Linked DNA regions of Bradyrhizobium diazoefficiens. The protein of the gene in region 2 interacts with the protein of the main gene of each other region in a pairwise test. Links are inferred from orthologs where the notes say so. Each region holds a gene or a part of one and is shown on either strand. Other genes may lie near its edges.

Region 1 (3,078 bases), on a different replicon or contig from region 2:
GTTCGAGAAGCTGCTGACGTCTAAGACAAAACTGGTCGCGATCACGCAGATGTCGAACGCGCTCGGCACCATCGTCCCGGTCAAGGACGTCGTCAAGATCGCGCATGCCCGCGGCATCCCGGTGCTGGTCGACGGCAGCCAGGGCGCGGTGCATCTGCCGGTCGACGTCCAGGACATCGGTTGCGACTTCTACGTCTTCACCGGCCACAAGGTCTACGGTCCCACCGGCATCGGCGTGCTCTGGGCCAAGTACGACCATCTCGTCGCGATGCGCCCCTATAACGGTGGCGGCGAGATGATCCGCGAGGTCTCGCGCGATGTCGTCACCTATGGCGATCCCCCGCACAAGTTCGAAGCGGGCACGCCGCCGATCGTCGAGGCCGTGGGCCTTGGCGCCGCCATCGACTACGTCAATTCGATCGGCAAGGAGCGCATCGCCGCGCACGAGCACGATCTCGTCACCTACGCTCAGGACAAGCTGCGCGAGATCAACTCGCTGCGGCTGATCGGCACGGCGCGGGGCAAGGGTCCGGTGATCTCGTTCGAGCTGAAGGGCGCGCATGCCCATGACGTCGCCACCGTGATCGACCGTCAGGGGATTGCGGTGCGCGCCGGCACTCATTGCGTCATGCCGCTTTTAGAGCGGTTCAACGTGACTGCCACATGCCGTGCCTCGTTCGGCATGTATAATACGCGGGAAGAAGTCGATCATCTGGCACAGGCGCTGTTAAAGGCGCGGGATTTGTTCGCATGAGTGACACGGCCGAAATCAAAGCCAATCCGATGGAGACCCATTCGGCGCTGCCGCCGGAGGAGACCGAGCGTCTCACCACCGAGATCATCGCGGCTCTCAAGACGGTGTTCGATCCGGAAATTCCGGCCGACATCTATGAGCTTGGCCTGATCTACAAGGTCGAGATCAAGGACGATCGCTCCGTCGACGTGCAGATGACGCTGACGACGCCGAACTGCCCGGCCGCCGGCGAGTTGCCGACCATGGTCGAGAACGCGGTCGCCAGCGTTCCCGGCGTCGGCGTGGTCGACGTCAAGGTGATCTGGGAGCCGGCCTGGACGCCGGAACGCATGAGCGACGAGGCGCGCCTCGTCCTCAACATGTGGTGACGCGTAACCTCGATATTGAATTCGCTCGGCAACGGACCACATCACTGACATGACCCAAATATCGTCAGGCTCGACACCAGCATCCACTCCGAAGCCGAAGCGGCCCCGCCCGCAGGTGATGCGGCTGACCGATGCTGCTGCCCAGCGCATCAGTGAGCTCACCCAGCGCGCCGATTCCGAGATCGTGGGCCTGCGTGTCGGCGTCAAGAACGGCGGCTGTGCCGGCCAGTCCTACACCGTCGAATACGCCCACGACATCCGCTCGACCGACGAAGTGGTCGAGGACAAGGGCGTCAAGATCCTGGTCGAACCCAAGGCCGTGCTGTTCCTGCTCGGCACCGAGATGGACTACAAGGCCGACAAGATGCAAGCCCAGTTCGTCTTCAACAATCCCAACCAGATCTCCGCCTGCGGCTGCGGCGAGTCGGTCGAGCTGCGCCCGGCCAAGATCGACGGGTAACCGCGCTACCGCCGCACATTTCGCTCGCAATGACGGCGGTGGTATGAAGGCTGGCCTGCTCGCCCGGGGAAGCCTCCAATGGACCGCGAATTCCTGATCGATCTGTTCGCCGATTTCGGCCCCGTCGCTATCCGGAAAATGTTCTCCGGCTACGGCATCTCCGCCGATGGCATCAATTTCGCGCTGGCCTTGCGCGCTGGCCTGTTCTTCCGCGCGGATGAGGTGACCATCCCCGACTTCGAAGCGGAAGGCTCAAAGCCGTTCCAGTACTCGACTCGCGCCAAGACCGTGCTGGTGAATTCCTACTGGGAGCTGCCAGCGCGGCTGTTCGACGATTCCGAGGAGCTGGCGCAATGGGCGAGGGCGGCGCTCGCCGCCGCCCAGCGCGCCAAGGTGAAGAAGCGTCCCAAGAAGGCCAAGAAGGCGGCGGCGAAGCAGGCCGTCGCGAAGAAGCAGCCTGCCAAGAAAGCAGTCAAGAAGTCGGCCCGTAGGGTGGGCAAAGCGAAGCGTGCCCACCGTTAAGGTCTTGCCGTGGAGAAATGGTGGGCACGGCGCTTGCGCGCCTTCCCACTCTACGAGACCTCAGTCCACGGCCTTGGTGAGGCCAACCCTCATGTCCTTGGCCACAAAAACACACACGCCGTCTGCAAGCACGCGCCCGTTGGCAATTCCGAGGACCAGCTTGCCGCGCCGGACCATACGCATCGCGACCTCGTAGCGCACGGCGCGCGTCTCCGGCGTGATGGATCCTGTGACCTCCACCTCGCCGACGCCGATGGCGCGGCCCTTGCCCGGCGAGCCGGACCAGCCGAGCCAGTAGCCGACCATCTGCCACATCGCATCCAGCCCCAGACTTCCAGGCATCATCGCGTCACCGCGATAATGGCAATCGAAGAACCAGTGGCCTGGCACAATGCCGAGCTCGCCGACGATGTGGCCCTTGCCGAATTCGCCGCCGTCCAGGCTGATTTCGGTGATGCGGTCCATCATGAGCATCGGCGGCGCCGGCAATTGCGCGTTACCCGGACCGAAATAGCCGCCTTCGCTCGATCTCAGCAGATCGTCCCTGGTGTAGGACGGTTGCGGGACGTGAAAATCATGCGGGTTTGGCAAGATGACAAGTCCTCGATGCTCGCGGGGGGCGAGGAGGAAGATGTCGTTCGTCAGATTGGAATGTCAAGCGCGGGCGGCTTTCGGCGCGTTGGTTGCGCGTCATGCCACCCGGTTGTGCGTCTCGACCGCGTATTCCGGGTCGACTTCGCAGATCACACGGTTGCGGCCGTTACGCTTGGCGGCATAGAGGCAGGCATCCGCACGCTCGATCAGCGCTTCGGTGTCGTCGCCCTGCTTCAGCATGGAGACGCCGACGGAAATGGTGACGCGGCCGAGGATCTCGCCGGTGGATTTCTTCTTCAGTTCCTTCGCCATCACGGCGCGGCGGATGTGGTCGGCGACGGTGAGGGCCTGGCGCAGCGCGGTGTTGGGCAGCACCACCG
Region 2 (3,202 bases):
CACGTTGGTCTCGAACGCTGACGTCTCGACCGGCACCAGATTGTTCTCCAGCGCAATGCCCCAGTTCGCGACCGGACCGAGCTTCATGGTCAGCCCGAAGAACGGCAGCATGGCGTCGCAGGCAATTTCGCTGACGTTGTTGTCGTTGCCCTTGACGGTGGCGCCGGTGAGCTTGCCGTCGTGGCCTGCGAGCGCAGTGACCTGGCCGAGCCGAAGATCCATCTTGCCGTCGGCGACCAGCGCGCGCATCTGCTCGACGCTGTGGGGCGCGGCGCGAAAATCGTCGCGACGGTGCAGCAGCGTGATGCGCTTGGCGAGCGGATGCAGATTGAGCGTCCAGTCGAGCGCGGAATCGCCGCCGCCGACGACCAGCACGTTCTTGTCGCGGAAGGTCTCCATCTTGCGCACGGCGTAGTGCACCGAGCTGCCCTCATAGGCTTCGATTCCCGGCACCGGCGGACGCTTGGGCTGGAACGAGCCGCCGCCGGCCGCGATCACCACGACCTTGCATTCGAACACCTTGCCGGCATCGGTGGTGCAGCGAAACAAGGGATCGCCGATCTTCTCCAGGGTCTCGATCATCTCGCCGAGGTGGAAGGTCGGATTGAACGGCTTGATCTGCTCCATCAGCGCTTCGGTGAGGCCCTGGCCTGAGACCTGCGGAATGCCGGGAATGTCGTAGATCGGCTTTTCCGGATAGAGCTCGGCGCACTGGCCGCCGACCTTGTCGAGAATGTCGACGAAATGCGCCTTCATGTCGAGAAGGCCAAGCTCGAAGGCGGCGAACAGGCCGCACGGGCCGGCGCCAATAATCAGCACATCGGTTTTGATCACGTCGCTCATGTCGTCTCTTTATCTTGTCGGTTGGACGGCGCCTGGCGGGCAGAGGTGACCTTGCCTGTCTAGCCAACGGTGATGGATCAGGGAAGGCATAAAAGCGATAGCGCCCCGCAGCCGCACCCACTTGCCGGGTCAGGATAACTGGGCTGTAACGGGACGCGATATGACGGAGATCAATCGGTGAACGCACCAAGCCGCCTCGATACGACGCCGCGCCTGGAGGACCTCCCTTTTCGCCTGAGCGACAACGTCCGCTTCGGCGACCTCGATCCGAACCAGCACGTCAACAACGCGGTCTATGCCACGTATTTCGAGACCGGCCGCGTCACGCTGATGAAGCGCCCGGAGTACGGCCTGACTCCGCCGGGCCTTGCCTGGATCATGGTGCGGCTCGACATCCATTTCCGCGCCGAGCTGCACTGGCCGAACACGATCGAGCTCGGCCTCGGCGTGGTCAAGCTCGGACGGACGTCAGTGACCTTCGAGCAGGTCGTGTTTTCGAACGGGAAATGTATTGCCTCAGCGAATTCGGTCGGCGTCCTGCTCGACGAGGCGGCGCGCCGGCCGGCCCCGCTGACCGCGGAGGTGATCGAGAAATTCAAACCCTGGCACAAGCGCGGCATCGAGGTCGCGCCGCCGAGCACTTGAATAGGTTGGGCGGATCAGGCCTGGCGTTCCGGCGTCGCCACCACGAGCCCGTCGAGCTCGTCGGAGACCTTGATCTGGCAGGACAGGCGCGAGTTCGGGCGCACGTCGAAGCCGAAGTCGAGCATGTCCTCTTCCATCGGCGTCGGGCTGCCGACCTTCTCGCGCCAGGCTTCGTCGACATAGACATGGCAGGTCGCGCAGGCGCAGGCGCCACCGCATTCGGCTTCGATGCCGGGAATGCTGTTGCGGATGGCGGCTTCCATCACGGTCGCGCCGTTCTCGACGTCCACCGTGCGGGTTTCGCCCTTGTGATCGACAAAGTGAATTTTGGCCATGTGTGCTCGTGCTGCCGCGATCTGGGAAAAAGGAGGGTCCGGGCTGTCCTATAACGGGTCGCTCAGGACCGCGCCATAGCGTTTTCAAGCGAAGTGAGTACCGGTTCGCCTAAGGAAAACGCGTCAAAACAAAAGGCTAGTGCGCAGGACCACCGGGAGCCGCAGGTCGTCGCCTAGTGCTTCAGGATCGCCGCGATGGTGGCGCGGACCTCGGCCACCGCCTCTTTCAGCACCGCCAAAGCATGGGGCCGGTTGTGGCCGGTCCTGGCGGCGGCCTCGAGGCTCGCAGCCGCATCCGCGACGGCAAAGGCGCCGATCCCGCGCGCCGAGCCCTTGAGCTTGTGCGCAAGCGCCCCGGTATCCGCCGGCAGCGCCGCCATCGCCGCGAGCAGGCGAACCGCTTGCTCGGCGAACATGGCGAGCACTTCCTGCTCGAGCTCGACGTCGCCGAGCGTCATGCGCGAGAGATGGTCGAGATCGAGCGGGCTGTCGATGGGCGCAAGCGGGGGCGAGGGCATCCAGTCCATCCGTTGCAGTTCAGGCGTCATGGCGCGGGCCCCGGCATCGCGGATGTTCCGCCGGTCCGGCGGTGAGCTTTCACCTCACCCATGCACGGAAATGGTTAACGAAGTGTTCGGCTCGTTTTGCGCAAATCCGCCCGTTTATTGACGAAAAGTTGCCGCAATCTGCCGAGTTCCGTGGAGAATTTCATTTAGGGCTAAGGCGTTACGGCGCGATCCTGTTAACGATGATTAAGATTGTATTAATCGCGGGCATTTCATTCGCGACGCTCTGCCAATAGGATGTTTTGGAAATTGGCGGACAAGCCGTCCGGGTGGGGACGGCTCGGAGATCCGCGCAAGCGGCATGATCCGGTCTGTGGGCTTGCGTAGCGCGCAGGGCTCGCGGGGGACGCGTACAAGTAACGAGGGCTCGGACTGACCATGGCAAACACTCCGAAAAAGGCCAAAGATCCCACGGAAGTTGCGCTTTCTGCAATCCAGGAAGCCCTGAACATCAGCGACACGGCTGCGGATACCAGCCGCAACGCATCAATGCGCGGCGAAACGGCGCCCCCGGTCGCGCCGCCCGCGCCTCCCATGTTCGACGAGCCGACCTTCGAGCCGCGCCCTGCCGCCAACGAGCGCGCCACCGTGTTCGACACGGTCGAGGAACCGCGCTCGTCGCGCCGCGCCGCCAATGACGATCGCGAGACCATCGGCCAGCTGCTGCAGTCGCTGCAGACGGGCCGCCCTACCCGCAACATCTACACCGGCGCAACCATCTTCACCGTCGTCTGGCTCGCCGCCTGCGCTGCGCTGACGATCGGCTTCCTGCCCTCGATCCAGGCCGCCATGGGCCAGAGCGGCGGCGTGCTG

The links.
Region 1: the proteins of JJE66_RS31840 (region 2) and JJE66_RS20370 interact in binary tests that used the Escherichia coli proteins (3 or more experiments, as listed by UniProt). The link is inferred for Bradyrhizobium diazoefficiens from one-to-one orthologs.

What each region holds. Positions count from the first base shown.
Region 1 is NZ_JAENXS010000002.1:745,680-748,757, reverse strand. Bases 116-2,876 are described here. They hold JJE66_RS20370 (iron-sulfur cluster assembly accessory protein), read left to right. Parts: upstream 116-1,171; coding sequence 1,172-1,582; downstream 1,583-2,876. Other genes in these bases: JJE66_RS20355 (GGDEF domain-containing protein), read right to left, coding at 2,795-2,876; fabA (bifunctional 3-hydroxydecanoyl-ACP dehydratase/trans-2-decenoyl-ACP isomerase), read right to left, coding at 2,165-2,695; JJE66_RS20365 (TfoX/Sxy family protein), read left to right, coding at 1,661-2,104; JJE66_RS20375 (SUF system Fe-S cluster assembly protein), read left to right, coding at 751-1,122; JJE66_RS20380 (cysteine desulfurase), read left to right, coding at 116-754. In the rest of the region: more of JJE66_RS20380, read left to right, coding at 1-115; more of JJE66_RS20355, read right to left, coding at 2,877-3,078. UniProt on the Escherichia coli protein: Is able to transfer iron-sulfur clusters to apo-ferredoxin. Multiple cycles of [2Fe2S] cluster formation and transfer are observed, suggesting that IscA acts catalytically.
Region 2 is NZ_JAENXS010000003.1:154,183-157,384, reverse strand. Bases 164-3,048 are described here. They hold JJE66_RS31840 (2Fe-2S iron-sulfur cluster-binding protein), read right to left. Parts: upstream 1,824-3,048; coding sequence 1,503-1,823; downstream 164-1,502. Other genes in these bases: JJE66_RS31830 (apolipoprotein A1/A4/E family protein), read left to right, coding at 2,768-3,048; JJE66_RS31835 (Hpt domain-containing protein), read right to left, coding at 1,997-2,371; JJE66_RS31845 (thioesterase family protein), read left to right, coding at 1,021-1,488; JJE66_RS31850 (NAD(P)/FAD-dependent oxidoreductase), read right to left, coding at 164-843. In the rest of the region: more of JJE66_RS31850, read right to left, coding at 1-163; more of JJE66_RS31830, read left to right, coding at 3,049-3,202. UniProt on the Escherichia coli protein: Ferredoxin are iron-sulfur proteins that transfer electrons in a wide variety of metabolic reactions. Although the function of this ferredoxin is unknown it is probable that it has a role as a cellular electron transfer protein.